DNA from 2 places in the Streptomyces sp. NPDC042002 genome. Region 1 is predicted to be linked to the other one. Evidence: riboswitches for the same ligand, from Rfam matches in the RefSeq annotation. Region 1 holds a riboswitch; the other holds the start of a gene.

The links. Region 1 has a riboswitch for FMN ahead of ribB (3,4-dihydroxy-2-butanone-4-phosphate synthase). Riboswitches for the same ligand answer to the same signal wherever they lie in the genome.
Region 2: linked by a shared signal. The riboswitch ahead of ACZ6KY_RS16280 (riboflavin synthase) and the one ahead of ribB (3,4-dihydroxy-2-butanone-4-phosphate synthase) in region 1 are both predicted to bind FMN.

Annotation. Positions count from the first base shown of each region.
Region 1 covers NZ_JBVJCT010000002.1:449,256-457,237, reverse strand. Annotated here, with positions in the region: gene ACZ6KY_RS04810 (Asd/ArgC dimerization domain-containing protein) at 1-186, opposite strand, end outside; partial or broken gene ACZ6KY_RS04805 (N-acetyl-gamma-glutamyl-phosphate reductase) at 252-566, opposite strand; gene ACZ6KY_RS04800 (NAD(P)-dependent oxidoreductase) at 451-921, opposite strand; gene ACZ6KY_RS04795 (AMP-binding enzyme) at 947-1,402, opposite strand; gene ACZ6KY_RS04790 (ATP-grasp domain-containing protein) at 1,750-2,373, opposite strand; gene ACZ6KY_RS04785 (phosphopantetheine-binding protein) at 2,377-2,562, opposite strand; partial or broken gene ribB (3,4-dihydroxy-2-butanone-4-phosphate synthase) at 2,871-3,524, opposite strand; FMN riboswitch at 3,813-3,943, opposite strand; gene ACZ6KY_RS04775 (ribonuclease FAU-1 family protein) at 4,261-4,932, shown strand; partial or broken gene ACZ6KY_RS04770 (transposase) at 5,157-5,438, opposite strand; partial or broken gene ACZ6KY_RS04765 (NF041680 family putative transposase) at 5,711-5,909, shown strand; partial or broken gene ACZ6KY_RS04760 (helix-turn-helix domain-containing protein) at 6,007-6,303, shown strand; partial or broken gene ACZ6KY_RS04755 (IS5/IS1182 family transposase) at 6,406-6,501, opposite strand; gene ACZ6KY_RS04750 (DUF8189 domain-containing protein) at 6,743-7,171, shown strand; partial or broken gene ACZ6KY_RS04745 (IS630 family transposase) at 7,369-7,982, opposite strand, start outside.
Region 2 covers NZ_JBVJCT010000009.1:87,272-95,253, reverse strand. Annotated here, with positions in the region: gene ACZ6KY_RS16295 (MFS transporter) at 1-218, opposite strand, end outside; gene ACZ6KY_RS16290 (ROK family transcriptional regulator) at 350-1,582, shown strand; gene ACZ6KY_RS16285 (SDR family oxidoreductase) at 1,661-2,410, opposite strand; FMN riboswitch at 3,004-3,134, shown strand; gene ACZ6KY_RS16280 (riboflavin synthase) at 3,288-3,923, shown strand; gene ACZ6KY_RS16275 (nicotinamide mononucleotide transporter family protein) at 3,920-4,555, shown strand; gene ACZ6KY_RS16270 (bifunctional 3,4-dihydroxy-2-butanone-4-phosphate synthase/GTP cyclohydrolase II) at 4,552-5,889, shown strand; gene ribH (6,7-dimethyl-8-ribityllumazine synthase) at 6,049-6,534, shown strand; gene ACZ6KY_RS16260 (phosphoribosyl-ATP diphosphatase) at 6,569-6,841, shown strand; gene hisG (ATP phosphoribosyltransferase) at 6,928-7,785, shown strand; gene ACZ6KY_RS16250 (PH domain-containing protein) at 7,800-7,982, shown strand, end outside.

The sequences.
Region 1 (7,982 bases):
GCTGTACGGCAGCGTCGAAGCGAACGCCGCCGCGTGCATCACGTCGGTGACCGGCTCGTTGCCCGCCCCCGAAGTGCCGTTGACCGCGGCAAGGTGGATCGCGGTGTCGAGGTCGGCGAGGCCGGAGCGCAGCAGCGGAGCCAGCCCGAGCACGGTGGTGATGGCGTAGCAGCCGGGGTTGGCCACCGCGCGGCGGCAATCTGTTCGCGGTACAGCTCGGTGACGCCGTACACCGCCTTGTAGCGGCCGGCGTCGACGAGACGGAAGCCGGCGTTCACGTCAACCGCCTTGATCCCGCGCTCCAGGAAGTACGGGGCGGATCGCATCGCCTCGCCGGACGGGGTGCAGAAGAACACCACGTCGAGCTCGTCCGCGCGGTCCCGGAGCTGCTCGACCGTGAGGAACCTCCGCCCGCTGCCGAGCAGGTTGGGGTGGACTCGTTCGAGCTCCTCACCGTTGCGGGCCGTCGGCAGGATCGTGCCGGCGGCGGGGTGGTTCAGCAGTAGGCGGCACAGTTCGCCGCCCCGAGTGGCCCGTCCCTCCGACGATGCGGCCGACGCCGACAAGTCCGAGGGTCTTGCCCGCCGGCTCCGCTCCGGACAGCGCGGCCTTGTTCCACATACCGGACCGGACCTGACGGTCGGCGAGGGCGATGTGCCTGCCGACCGCCGGCATCAGCCCGAAGGCAGGCTCCGCGACCGCCGGGGCAGAGGCCGCGGGGACGTTGAAGACGGTCACGCCCGCCTTCCTGGCCGCCTCAAGGTCGATGTTGTCGACCCCGGAGCCGGCCCCGGCGATCACCTTGAGCCGGTCGGCCGCCGCGATGACGTCGGCGTCGAGCCGTACGCCGCTGCGCAGCACGATCACCTCCTTGTCACGCACGAACTGCGCCAGCCCATCGGCGGGCGGGCGCAGTGCCACGGTCACGTCGTGGCGCCGGTGCAGCTCACAGCGCCCCGCTGTCGACGGGGTCGACGACCAGGATGCGTGCGCGCGGCACGGCTGCCTCGGCCGCGCACTCCGCGAGAGCACGCCGGTCGGGTTTCCCGGACGAGGTCAGCGGCAGTTCGCCGACGCGGTGGAACCGGGTGGGCACCAGGTGCGCCGGCATGGTCGTGCGGGCGTGCCGGCGCAGGGCCGCCACGTCCAGTTCACCGGGCTCGGCCGGGACGACCAGGGCAGTGAGCAGGTCGTTGCCGATGCCGTCGCGGGTGACCAGCGCGGCGGCGTCCGAGATCTGCGGAGCGGCCCTCAGGCCGGCCTCCACCTCGCCGAGTTCGACCCGCTGTCCGCGCAGCTTGACCTGCTGGTCGTTGCGGCCCAGGTAGGCCAGCCGCCCGTCGGGCAGTCGGCGCGCCAGGTCGCCGGTGCGGTACCGGAGGTGGGTCCGGGTGTGTAGCACTGGAAGTGGACCGCTCCGGACGTACGGGGGGCAGCGGGACGCTGCGTCCCAGGGCCAACTCGCCTGCCAGGGCGACGAGATCGAGCCCTGCGGCACGTGTGGCCAGGTCGGCCTGGTTCCCGCCGAGCCTTCCGTTGACCTCGATCGGGCGGGGCCCGGCGGGCGTCAGCTTGATCTCGGTGTGGACCAGGCCGTGGGTGACACCCCGTGCGCGCACTGCGCCATCGGCCAGGGCGACTACTTCGGCCTCCTGCTCCGGCGGCAGGGGCGCGGGCCAGAACTGGCCCGACTCCCGGAAGGGAGGTGCCAGCGGCAGCTTGCCCGTCACCGCGAAGTGACGCGTGCCATCAGGTGTGACGGCGCTCTCCACGGAGACATAGTCGCCGAAGGGGGCCCAGTCGGCCCCCTTCGAGGAACTCCTCGACCACCAGAGCCGGTTCGGCGCGCAGGAACTCCTCGATCACGGCGGCGCCGCGGTCGGGGTCCGTCACCCGGACCGTGTTCCGGCTGCCTTCGCCACGCACCGGTTTGACCACGGCGGGCAGACCCACCTGTGCCAGTGCGTCCGGCCATTGTCCGGCGGTGGTGACGACCGCGCTGCGGACGGCGTCCACGCCGGCCTCGTGCAGCCGACGCCGCTGAACGGATTTGTCGGTCAACCCCTTGACGGTTTCCGGGGAGTTGAACGGAAGATCGAGCCGTTCCGCAAGTAACGCGGTGTCGGTGAGCATGCGTTCGCTGAAGGTCAGGGTGCCTTTGGCCCCAACGGCGCGCAGACGGGCGACGACGGCGTCGTCACCGTCGGCCAGCGGTACGGGACCAGCGCAGTTCTCCTCCAGGAGCGGGCGGACCTGGCGGGCGTGCCCGGAGTCCGCGAGCACCACCACCACCACGGGCTCCGATGTGCCCAACCGACCGATGATCTCGCGTGGCGAGGCCGCACCCTGGTCGTAGACGACAACGATAGCCATCGGTCAGGCACGTTCGAACAGTTGGGGATCCTCGACCGCCTCGGCAAGCTCGCGGAGCGTGCTGCGGCGCAGAACTGCGGACCGCGGCATCGCGAGGCCGGACTCGATAGCGCGGGTGGAAATCGCCAGCGCCAGCAGCGAATCGCCGCCGAGGTCGAAGAAATCGGCTTCGACATCGTCGACCGAAATGCCGAGTACCTCTTCTCAAATTCCTCTGAGCATTTCCATGGCACCCTTGTCGAGCATGCCGGTTCCTCCCCCCGACTCGTGGTCGCTTTCGCGTATTGAATGCCCAACGGCGCAATGTCAAATACCACGAGAATTCTTGGTGAATTCATCAGGATTCGCAATTTGGGGCACGCAGGAAAGAGGCCCGGCAAATGCTCTTTGCAAAACATCTGCGGGCCTGCCGGGCCCGTGGTCCTTCCCTCGTGGCACTCCCCCGTCGGTCAGCCCAGGGTCGCTCCCGGCTGGGCCGAGCACACGGGGGCCGACCCCTCGGACCGCCGCAGATGGTCGATGAGGGCGGCGACGGAGATCAGGGCAAGTCCGTGACGCTCGGCGAAGTCGCGCAGCTCCGGGAGCCGGGCCATGGTGCCGTCGGAGTTGGCGATCTCGCACACGGCCGCTGCCGGGCGCAACCCGGCGAGCCGGCACAGATCCACACCGGCCTCGGTGTGACCGGGCCGCACCAGCACGCCGCCGTCACGCGCCCGCAGCGGGAAGATGTGTCCGGGCCGCACGAAGTCGCCGGGTGAACTCTTCCGTTCGGCCAGCAGACGGAGGGTCAGCGCCCGGTCCGCGGCGGAGATCCCGGTGCTGATGCCGACGGCGGCGTCGACGGAGACCGTGAAGGCGGTGCGGTGGCTCTCGGTGTTGCGGGGAACCATCTGATCCAGCTCCAGCCGGTCCAGATCGCCTCCCGGCATCGGGGCGCAGAGCAGGCCCCGGCACTCGGTCATGGCGAAGGCGACCAGCTCAGGGGTGGCCAGCTCGGCTGCGAAGACGATGTCGCCCTCGTTCTCGCGGTTCTCGTCGTCGACGACAACGACCGCCCGGCCCGCGGCGATCTCCGCGACCGCGTGGTCGATCGGATCGAGCGGCTGCACGCCCTCGGCGGTGGGAGACGGCATCGAATCGGTAGTGGTCATGCCCGTGGTCCTAGCGTTCGGTGGAAGCGAGGTCGGGGCGCGAGGCCGGCTGAGCGGGCCCCACACGCCTGGAACTCGGCGCTGCGACCGGTCGGGCGGGGTTGCGCGCCGGCAGGGGCACTGCCCGGCAATCGGCCCATCGAAGTCTCTCCTCGCGCTGGCGGCGCGGACTTCCGGGGCCTGGGACACGCGACGAGCACAAGGGCACGTGACACTTTCCCGTCGGGACGCCACAGTCCCCGTGAGGACGTGCGGAACTTCCACAGAGATCGGGAACGACCCTGCTCGCCGCGCACTGCCTCCCTTCCGGACTTTCACCGTCGGTCCAGGAATTTCACCTGGTCAACCGGCCGCTGGAGGCGGTCGGGTCGCGGACTGTAACCGCCGGTTCGGAATTTCACCGACCCCGGAGTGCGCAAACGTTCGTGATAACTTCCGTCAACCTTGCACACTCCGCGTGATCTTGACAAGACATCGGCGAAATCGAGTCATTGTGGCCTGCATCACGCATCGCCCGACAGGCGAACGACGCGCCGTTCCAGAAGAGTTGCCAACGTCTCGCGGCTGTGTCTACGATCCGCACGCCGCTAACTAACCGTCAATAAAGGTCAGATCGGCACCAGTTGACCGCTTCGACGAATAAGGGACTGCGTGGCGAGTTCGACCCTCCAGCGAAGCGGGCATTTCGGGTCCGCGCAATGCCGGATCCGTGTTTAATACGAGGATCAATACTTCAATGCGCAACAATTCTGAGGGCGCGCTGCGTGCAGCCGAGCCCACCGACAACGAAGCCGGGACCGCGGAGCCGGGCCGGTTCGCACCCGGCGCGACCATCCTGCGCCGGGAAGTCCTCGACGGACGGACATGGTTGAGCTACCCGGTCCGGGTGGTCGCCGACCGATCCGATCTGCTCGCGGTGCATCTGGCGCACGGCACCCGGCTCTCCTTCGGTGAGGGGGACTTCACCTGGGGTCCCCACCCCTGGCACGACGTGGCCGACCACTGGCGCAGCCGCGGCGTCCTCCAGCTCCAGCGCCCCGGCGACGCCTACGCCGTCTGGGTCTTCCGGGACGAGGCGACCGGCGAGTTCTCCGGGTGGTACATCAACTTCCAGGACCCGTACCGCAGGACCGCGGCGGGTTTCGACACCCTGGACCACGAACTCGACCTGTGGGTCCCCGCCGACGGAGGGCCGTACCGGTGGAAGGACGTCGACGAGTTCGAGCAGCGCGCCCGCACCGGCGGCTTCACGCCCGAGCAGGCCGCCGCGGTGCACGCCGAAGGTGACCGGGTCGCCGAACTGCTCGACCGGAACACGCCCTGGTGGGACCAGGAGTGGGCGCAGTGGCAGCCTCCGGCCGGCTGGGAGACACCTCCCGTGTGGACGGGTGCCCCCACCGCTCGCTGACCGCGCGGCCCCGAGCTGCCTCCGGCGTGCGCCGCGCGGAACTCCCCTGCGCCGCAGGACGGCTGGAGCCCGCATCGACGAGCGAAGTCCCCCGGCCCTGCGGGGCCGCCGGTCCGTCGGGCAGCCCCCGTTGCACCTTTCTGCGGTTCTCGGAACGCCCCTCACAGCACAGCACGACGAAAGGAACCAGGACCCATGCGCATCGCGTTACTGACTTCGGCTGGTTAGGGTGACGTTGACGCGTCGAGGTCCAGGCCGGTTCCGGCTATGAAGCCGTTGAAGGTGTCGGGCCGGTACCGAAGGCGCTTGAGCCGGTTGCGGACGAGGACTTCGAGTCGGTCGAGAACGACGACGGCGAGGTTGGCCAGGCTGCGTTTGACGTGGGCCCACACGCCCTCGACAGGGTTCAGGTCCGGCGAGCAGGCAGGCAGCAGGAACACCGTCAGCCACTCACGCTCGGTGATCAACTGCCGCATCCTGCGGGAGACGTGGGTGTTCAAGCGGTCAGTCCGCCCCCATCCGCATACCTCACACACCACTGGATACGGCCAACAACCCGCCCTCACCAGAACCTTTGCGAAAGATCACCCTGCCGAGCCGAAGTCAGTAACCACCTATCTTCCACTGTCCGCCGGACGTCCAAGCGGTCCGGGGCTGATCCCATGACGGCCTCGAACGTGATCGCCCGTACGGGGATTCCCGGGACATGAACACGGCCTTCGTCTGATTCTGTGCTCCGACCAAAGAGGCACATGCCCAGTACGAAGGCCGCGGGGGAATGAGTCTGCTGCAACATGACGTCCGGCGGGAGGCGTTCGCGGTCGCGGTCACACTTCCGGGACGACTTCTTCGACTGCCTGACCGCGCGTGGGGACACGCTGTTCGAGCTGACCGACGCGTTGCTGTGCGCGGACGGCCCGGTGACCACGCCGGTGGACCTGACGTTGACGGCCGAGCACAGGCGCGGGCACGGCGCCAGGCGGATTCCACTGGTCGTCGCGAATCAGCGGTAAGCGAGCTCTCTCGACCAGCGTCTCATGGCCTCGGCCGGGGTGGGGACTGTATCCGTGGTGTGTGAGGTATGCGGATGGGGGCGGACTGACTCCGGCCGGACGTCAGCGTCGGGAGACGGTACGGATGCAGGCGGCTGAACTGTCCGAGCAGAGGATCAAGTCGTCGGAAGTCGCACGACGGCTGCGGGTGAGCGTGAAGTCGGCCTATCGGTGGCACGGTTTGTGGCGGGACGGCGGTGTTCAGGCACTGGCCTCCTGTGGTCCGAGCGGGAGCCGGTGCCGCCTGTCTCCGCGGTGTCTGGAGAAGCCGGCCGTGTTTGCCCGGACCGGTGTTGAGCCAGGCGCGGGTGGCGCCGTTGTCGTCGACCACCAGGTAGTCGGCCAGGCCCTCGCCATTGATGTCGACGTCGTAGTCCCCGACGCCGGTGGCGCGCTTGGGCGGGGCGGGCTTGACGTCGACTGTCGCCTTGACCCAGCCGAAGCAGGGCGGTAGTTGGCGCCAGGCACATCCGCTGACCAGGACGTAGATGATGGCCGCGAAGAGAGTCTCGGCAGGGTCTGCGGCTCGTGCGGGCAGGCCGTCGGGAACGGGTCGGGGCTGGAGCGGAACAGGGCGGTCCGACGTGGTTTGGGCGGCGAGGGGGCGGGGCCACTTCTGCCGGTAGTGGGGGCTACTTCTGCCGGTAGATCTGCATGGTCCTCCCCCTCATGCCCGTGATCAACTTGTCAGGAGTGCTGGGGCGCTGGTTCTCCCCCTTCCTCGACACGACCACACCACTTGGCAAAGGAGCATGTACGTGCGCAGATTTAAGAGTGCCCTCACAGCGGTTGCGGCCCTGGCCGCCTTCGCGGGGGTGGGTGCCGCAGCGGCGCCGGCACAGGCGGCGACCTACTGCACGGACAAGGGCCAGAAGTACTTCTGCGAGTACGGCGTCTCGTCCACGAAACTCGACAACGGGACGACGGAGGAGTTCGTCGTCGGTGCCGATCACGCGGTGTGGACGAACTGGAGCTACCCCGACGGCTCCTGGAACGGATGGGTGTCCATGGGCGGGTGGGTGAAGAGCCAGATCGTCATCGGCCATCTGCAAGACAGTCTCTCGAACTTCACCATCGCGGCCATCGGCAGCGACGGCAACTACTGGTTCCGGGTCCGCTCCTCCAACGGCGCGTGGACCGCCTGGCAGGTGAGTTGCACCGTCCAGGACGGCCCGGGTTGCCCGTGACCGCCGTACGGCGCTCCCCTGTTCCTCGATGGCCAGGTCGGCCAGGCCCGCCGGGCCGAGGTAGCGGCCGGTAGCCGCGTAGTAGACCTCGATCCGGTGGTCGTGGTGGGGCATGAAGCAGACCTGGGCCTGGATCCCGGCCGCTGGGCATTCGCCCACCCTTGACCGCCCTGACCTACCCTACTGACTTCGGCTTTTCAGGGTGAGGCTGGTATGCCGAGGGTCAGGCCGGTGCCGGTTATGAAGCCGTCGAGGGTGTGGGGCCGGTACTGAAGGCGCTTGAGCCGGTTGCGGACGAGGACTTCGAGTCGGTCCAGGGCCATGACTGCGAGGTTGGCCAGGCTTCGTTTGACGTGGGCCCATACCCACTCGACGGGGTTCAGGCCGGGTGAGTAGGCAGGCAGCAGGAACACCGTCAGCCACTCACGCTCGGCGACGAGGTCGCGCATCCTGCGGGAGACGTGAGTGTTCAGCCGGTCCCACACGAGCACGATCGGGGCCTTGACCAGCTGGTGGACTCCGTCGATCAGCTCGATGAAGTCCCGCTCGTCCATGCTGCGACGTGTGCTTTTGCCAGTGGTGTGGGTGCGCAGACGGTGGCACAGCCGGGTCCGGGAACCCGGGCGCATCGCGATCAGCCCGGCCACCGACAGCCGCCCCGAACGCCGGCCGCTGATGGTGACGACCGGAGTCACTCCGCGTCGGCCCCAGGTCCGTCCTCGGGGCGGCCGTCGGGTGAAGCCGGCTTCGTCCTCGAAGCAGACGTAGCCCCCGCAGGCCGCCCGGATCCCTTTACCTCCGCCCAGGTCAC
Region 2 (7,982 bases), on a different contig from region 1:
TGGGTGATCCGGCCGGCCAGCGGCATGGAGCAGGAAGCGCCCAGGGCGGTGAAGGCGAGGGCGAAACCGAGCTGCCCGGCGCTGACCGACGCGTGGTCCTGGATCCACGGCACGCGCGTCGCGAACGACCCGGTGACGGCTCCGTGCACGGCGAACACGGCCGCCACGGCGTACCGGGCGCGCTTCACCTCGCGCTGGTCGAAGACCACGTCACTCATGCTCAGGCCCCTCCCCGGGTGATGGTTCCCCATGCTGCCGCCGTAAACTATCAGGAACCCTGCCTGATAGATAGACGACCGCTCACCGCCCGCTCACCGGGCGGCCCCGCCGATCTGGGAGGATTTCCGGCATGCCCGCATCCCCGAGCACCGCACGGGCCATCAACGACCGGCTCGCCCTGCGGCTGTTGCAGCAGGAAGGCCCTTTGACGGCAGGGCGGTTGAAGCAGCTCACCGGACTGTCCCGGCCGACCGTCGCCGACCTCGTCGAACGCCTCACGGCCTCCGGACTCGTCATGGTCGTCGGGGAGTCGGGGGAGCAGCGGCGCGGCCCGAACGCCCGGGTCTACGGGATCGTCGCGGACCGCGCCCACCTGGCCGCGCTGGACGTCCGTACGGAGGGAGTCTCCGTCGTCGTCTGCGACCTGGTCGGTCACGTCCTGGCCGAGGCGTCCGTGCCGATCGGCGGGGACACCGGGACCGGACCGGCGGTCGAGCAGGCGGTCGCGCTGGTCGAACGGGTGGCCAAGGAGGCCGGGACCCTCGGGGCGACGCCGCCGCGCGAACTCGTCAGGGGGTGGGGCAGGCTGCACACCGTCGGCATCGGCGCGCCCGGCCTGATCGACCCCGCCACCGGCGAACTCCGTGACTCCTCGGGCCTGCCCGCCTGGCACCGGCGGCTGGTCGCGGCCCTCCAGGAACGGCTCCCCGAGGCCCGCGTCCTCGTCGAGAACGAGACCAACCTCGCCGCCCTCGCCGAGCAGCGCGACGGCATCGCCCGCGACCGCGACACCTTCGTCCTGCTGTGGCTCGGTCACGGAACCGGCGCCGCCGTCGTCCTCGACGGCGCCCTGCGCCGCGGCGCCTCCGGAGGCACCGGGGAGATCGGCTTCCTGCCCGTGCCCGGCACCACGACCCTCCCCTCGGCGACCGACTGCGAGGGCGGCTTCCACTCGCTGGCCGGGTCGGCGGCGGTCGCGGCACTCGCGGCGGAGCACGGCGTCTCGGCGGAGCCGAACGCTCACGAACCGCATGCCGCGGCGCTGGTGAGACAGGCGGTGGCGGCTCCCGGCTCCCCGACGGCCGCCGGTTTCCTCGACGCCCTCGCCGACCGCCTCGCCATCGGGGCGGCCTCCGTCATCGCCGTACTGGACCCCGGCTGCGTGGTCCTCGGCGGCGAGGTCGGCCAGGCGGGCGGCACCGCGCTCGCCGCACGGGTCGAGCGGCGGCTCGTCCGTATGTCGCCGCTCCCGACCGAGGTGCGCGCGAGCACCCTGGGCGGCGGCGCGGTGCTGCGCGGCGCCCTGCTGACCGCGCGCGACGGCGCACAGGACGAACTGTTCGCCCCGCCGTCGTCGCGGTAGGTCCCCGGCGGCCGGCCGGCGTCGAGGACCCCGCCGAGATCCCTGCCGTTGTACGGCCTCCCCGAGAGCGGCGCGCGTTCAGCGCGGGTTCTGGGAGCGCGCTCGCAGGAAGTCCTCGAACGTTCCCCTGCCCACGGCGTGCCCCGGGGTGAGGTGGTGGCCCTCCCGGAACGCCCGGTAGGTCTTGCCCGCCAGAGGTACGTCCAGCAGCGGGCGCCGCTTCCCGGTGGCGCGCAGGTGGGCGGCGGCCAGTGAACGGAACGTGCGCACCTGGGGCCCGCCCATGTCCTCGACGCGCCCCGCGGGCGCACCGGCCGCCAGTTGGGCCAGCCGGTCGGCGACCTCGGCGACCTCGATCGGCTGGTCGGAGATCCCGGCGGGGAGGATCAGTACGGGCAGCTTCGCGAGCCCCGCGAGGACCTGGGCGACGAGGTCGTGGAACTGGGTGGCGCGCAGGATCGTCCAGCCGATCCCGGACCCCTCGATCAGCTTCTCCACGGCCCACTTGGTCTTGTAGTAGCCGAACGGGACCCGGTCCACGCCGACGATCGAGATGTAGACCAGATGCGGGACGGCCGCCCGGCGCGCGGCCGCGATCAGTCGCTCGGCCGCCCGGTCGTCGCCTCCTCGTGGTGAGGTCGCGCAGTGCACGATCGCGTCCACCCCTGTGACGGCCGCGTCCAGGCCGATGCCGCCCTCGCGCAGATCGACGGCGTACACCTGCGCGTGCCGGCTGAGCACCCGCACCTCGTGCCCGTCGGCCCGCAGCCGCTCGGTGACGAGCCGGCCGAGGGTTCCGGTACCGCCGGTCACCAGGATCCTGGTCATGGGGTTCAGTCCTTTCGACGCCCGGACGCTCCCGGCCGGAGCACCCTTCACCACTGGAGACCGGACAGCCCCCGCGGAGGTGACGACAGGCCGAGCGGGGCGATGTCCTCGTTCCGCGTGGGCTCGCTTCCGTGTCCTGTACGGGTTCAGGTTCGCGCCTCGCACGGGCGCGGGCGACACGGCCCGGAGCCGGCGGTGGGGTTCGTCGCCACGCCTTTGGCCTCGCGGAGGCCGTGGGCCCGCGGAGCGCACGGGTTCCGGCGGCGCGGGGGTTCCGGCGGTCCGCCCGTGCGGCTGGGGGACCCGGCGGCGGGGCAAGGGCCTTCGTCACCGCCGCCGGGTCGATCGTGGGGGACCGGCGATGAATGATCACGCAGTCTTGATCGAGGACACTAAGAGGACTAGACCATAGCGTCAATAGGTATGGACCAATTTTGACGGCGTGTGCTACGGCCCAAAGTCGCGCGATGTCACGGAGGTTGACCGGCGACACCCTTCCGCGGAAGTCCATGCCGATCAGCTGTGAGCCACCCCACAGGGCGTCCGCCGCATGGCTGTCGGCCGGGCGTGGCACACTGGCCCTGTACCAGAAGCAGCGCACTCCGGGGTCGGTGTAATTCCGAACCGGCGGTTATAGTCCGCGACCCGGTCGCTTCCAGCGGCCGGTTGACCAGGTGAAATTCCTGGACCGACGGTTAAAGTCCGGATGGGAGGCAGTGCGCGGCGGGCGGGCATCTGTGCGCGCTGCCGTTTGTCGCTTCTCGTCCTGCGGGACGAGTGCTCTTTCGGCGTAGCTCCCGGTGTGCCGCGGTCCGCTCATTCTGTCGTCATCGACAGCCCCGGAGTCCGTGCCCTATGAGGCAGGAGGACCCGGGAAGTGTTCACCGGAATCGTCGAAGAGCTGGGTGAGGTCACCGCCGTCGAGACGCTCGACGACGCCTCGCGTTTCCGCCTGCGTGGCCCCGTCGTCACGCAGGGCGCGCAGCACGGCGACTCCATCGCCGTCAACGGAGTCTGTCTCACCGTCGTCGAGCACGAGGGCGACGAGTTCACGGCCGACGTCATGGCCGAGACCCTGAACCGCTCCAGCCTCGGCGCCCTCACCGTGGGCTCACGCGTCAACCTGGAACGGCCCATGGCCGTGGGCGAGCGCCTCGGCGGTCACATCGTGCAGGGACACGTCGACGGCACCGGCGCGGTCATCGAGCGCAAGCCGTCCGACAACTGGGAGATCGTCAAGATCTCGCTGCCCGCCGACCTTTCGCGCTATGTGGTCGAGAAGGGCTCCATCACGGTCGACGGCATCAGCCTGACCGTCGTCGACGCCGGCCCGGACTACTTCACCGTCAGCCTCATCCCCACCACCCTCGACCTGACCACGCTGGGCCGCAAGCAGCCCGGCGACCCGGTCAACCTCGAGGTCGACGTCATCGCCAAGTACGTCGAGCGGCTGCTCGGCGCCCGCGGCGAGCAGCCCGCCGGTCTGCCCGGAGTCCAGGGGGCCGGGCAGTGAACTGGCTCAACTCCGAGGCCTTCGTCCTGCTCGACCAGCACATCAAGTGGTCGGACATGATCGGCAACGTGATCGGTCTGATCGCCCTCGCGCTCGGCTGGCGCCGTTCCCTGTGGAGCTGGCCCGTCCAGTTCCTCTCCGGCGTCATCCTGTTCGCGGCCTTCTTCGGCCACCTCACCGGCAGCGCCGGCAAGCAGGTCGTGGTCATGGCCGTCGCCCTGTGGGGCTGGTGGCAGTGGAACCGCGGCGGGGGCAAGGACGGGCGCGTCTCCGTACGGTTCGCCACCTGGCGCGAGCGCGCGTACATGGTGGGCGCCGCCGTCGTGGGCACCCTCGCGGTCAGCGCTCTGTTCCACGCGTACCCGACCCTGTCCTGGGACCCCTGGCCGGACGCCTACATCTTCGTCGGCACGATCGTCGCCATGTACGCGCAGGCCCGCGGCATGGTCGAGTTCTGGTTCGCCTGGCTGCTGGTCGACGTGGTGGGTGTCCCGCTCAACTTCGCCAACGGCTACGCCTTCTCCGGTTTCGTCTACGTCCTGTACGGCGCGCTCGTCCTGTGGGGCCTGCGCGACTGGTGGCTGCGCTCCCGTGAGGCCGGGCAGCCCGTCCTGGAAGGAGCCCCGGCATGACAACGGCGCCGGTTTGGTACAGCACCGGGCACGATCAAGATGCCTCGGACTTCGCGCTCGACCCCGTCGAGCAGGCCATCGCCGACATCGCGGCCGGCCGTCCCATCGTGGTCGTCGACGACGAGGACCGGGAGAACGAGGGAGACCTCGTCGTCGCCGCCGAGATGGCGACCCCCGAGATCGTCGCCTTCATGATGAGCGAGTGCCGCGGGCTGATCTGCGCGCCCATGGAGGGCGACGAACTCGACCGGCTGCGCCTGCCGCAGATGGTCGACGACAACACCGAGTCGATGAAGACCGCGTTCACGGTGTCGGTGGACGCGTCCGCCGCGCACGGGGTGACCACCGGCATCTCGGCGGCCGACCGCGCCGCCACCCTGCGTCTCCTCGCGGACGGCGTCTCGGGGGCCGAGGACTTCGTGCGCCCCGGCCACATCTTCCCGCTCCGCGCCCGGCCCGGCGGCGTCCTGGCCCGCAACGGTCACACCGAGGCCGCCGTCGACCTGGCCCGGCTGGCGGGTCTGCGCCCGGCCGGAGCGATCGTCGAGATCGCCGGCGAGGACGGCCGGATGCTCCGGCTGCCCGAGCTGATCCCCTTCGCCCGCAAGCACGGCCTGACGATCATCTCCATCGAGGACCTGATCGCCTACCGCCGCTCCGCCGAACTCGTGACGTCGGCCGGGGCCGGGGCGGCCCCCGCCGCACCCACCGTCCGCCGCGAGGCCGAGGTCCGTCTCCCCACCGCCTTCGGCGAGTTCACCGCGTACGGCTACCGCTCCACCGCCGACGGCGTCGAGCACGTCGCCCTCGTCCACGGCGAGATCGGCGACGGCGAGGACGTCGTCGTCCGCGTCCACTCCGAGTGCCTCACCGGCGACGTCTTCCACTCGCAGCGCTGCGACTGCGGACCCCAGCTCCAGACGGCCATGGAGCGCATCCAGACCGAGGGCCGCGGCATCGTGGTCTACCTGCGCGGCCACGAGGGGCGCGGCATCGGCCTGCTCTCCAAGCTGCGCGCGTACGAACTCCAGGAGCGCGGCCGGGACACCCTCGACGCCAACCTGGAACTCGGCCTGCCCGCCGACGCCAGGGACTACGGCGCGAGCGCGCGGATCCTGGAGGACCTCGGCGTCCGCAGCCTGCGTCTGCTGACCAACAACCCCGACAAGACCGACGCGCTCGTCCGGTACGGCCTGCGGGTCACCGGGCGCGAGCCCATGCCCGTCCAGGCGGGCGAACACAATCTGCGCTACCTGCGGACCAAGCGGGACCGGATGGGGCACGACCTGCCCTGGCTCGACACGACCACCGTGTCGGCCTGCGGGAGCCAGTGACACCGCACGACCGGAACCACCGGCACGGCACGGCACGATCGGCGACACAGCACCACCGGCAACACAGCACCACCGGCAACACAGCGGTACTGGCATCACAGCAGTACCGGCTGAACAAGCACTATCGGCAACACAGCACAGCGGGACTGAAGGAGAGACGTGAGCGGCAAGGGTGCACCCGAACTGTCCGTACGCAACTGCGGCGACCTGCGGGTCGCGGTCATCGCGGCACAGTGGCACGACAAGGTGATGGACGGTCTCGTCGACGGCGCGCTGCGCGCCCTGCACGAGCTGGGAATCGACGAGCCGACCCTGCTGCGGGTCCCGGGAAGCTTCGAGCTGCCGGTCGCCGCCAAGGTCCTGGCGGGCCGCGGCTACGACGCGATCGTCGCGCTCGGCGTCGTCATCCGCGGCGGAACACCCCACTTCGAGTATGTGTGCCAGGGCGTCACCCAGGGCCTCACCCAGGTCTCCATCGACACCGGCGTACCCATCGGATTCGGTGTGCTGACCTGTGACACCGAGGAGCAGGCACTGGACCGCGCGGGCATCGAGGGCTCCAACGAGGACAAGGGGCACGAGGCCGTGACGGCCGCCGTGGCGACGGCGGCCACCCTCCGCTCAGTATCCGAACCCTGGCACTGAGGTACGGCACCGAGCGCGTAGGGTGAGGACCACCATGTCCAATAAGACGTTCGAGGAGCTCTTCACCGAGCTCCAGCACAAGGCCGCCACGGGCGATCCCGCCACTTCGCGCACCGCCGAGCTGGTCGGCAAGGGTGTTCACGCCATCGGCAAGAAGGTCGTCGAAGAGGCCGCGGAGGTCTGGATGGCCGCCGAGTACGAGGGCAAGGACGCCGCCGCCGAGGAGATCTCGCAGCTGCTCTACCACGTCCAGGTGATGATGGTCGCGCGCGGGATCTCCCTCGACGACGTGTACGCGCATCTGTAGGGGCCGCTCCCCGCGTCGCCCCCACCGAGCACGTCCACCTGTCCCACCCATCTCCTGAACAACCTCGAGCAAAGGAAGCCGACCTCATGCTGCGCATCGCCGTCCCCAACAAGGGTTCCCTCTCAGGACCTGCGGCGGACATGCTGCATGAGGCCGGCTACCAGCAGCGCCGGGAGTCCAAGGAGCTGCGGATCGTCGACCCGAACAACGAGGTCGAGTTCTTCTACCTCCGCCCCCGCGACATCGCGATCTACGTCTCGTCCGGCCGTCTCGACATCGGCATCACCGGGCGCGACCTCCTGGTCGACTCCGGAGCCAACGCGGAGGAGATCCTCCCGCTCGGCTTCGCCCGTTCCACCTTCCGCTTCGCCGCCAAGCCGGGCACCGCGAACGGCATCGCGGACCTGAACGGCACGACGGTCGCCACCTCCTACGAGGGGATCGTCGCGGGGCACCTCGCCGACCACGGCATCGACGCCTCCGTCGTACACCTCGACGGCGCCGTCGAGACCGCCATCGAACTCGGTGTCGCCGAGGTCATCGCGGACGTCGTCGAGACCGGCACCTCGCTGCGCAACGCCGGCCTGGAGATCTTCGGCGACCCCATCATGAAGTCCGAGGCGATCGTCATCCGCCGCGTCGGAGCCGACCGCACCGAGGACGCCGAGCCCAAGGTGCAGCAGTTCCTGCGCCGGCTCCAGGGCGTCCTGGTCGCGCGGACGTACGTGATGATGGACTACGACTGCCGTGCCGAGCACCTGGAGAAGGCCGTCGCGCTCACTCCCGGCCTGGAGTCGCCGACCATCTCGCCGCTGCACAACGAGGGCTGGGTCGCCGTCCGCGCCATGGTCCCCTCCAAGGAGGCCCAGCGGATCATGGACGACCTGTACGCGCTCGGCGCGCGGGCCATCCTGACCACGGCCATCCACGCCTGCCGGCTCTGACGGGACCCACGGACATGTCGGACCTTCCCCCTCTTCCCATAACCTTCCGCCCGTCCCGTACCCGGGCCGTGCTGCTCACCGCGGGCGCCTCGATCCTTGTGGTCATCACCACGGTCGCGATGCTTCTGGAGCAACTCGGCCCGGGGGAGAAGCTCAGCTTCATCTTCACCGCGGCGCTCCTCTTCGGCGTGCTCGTC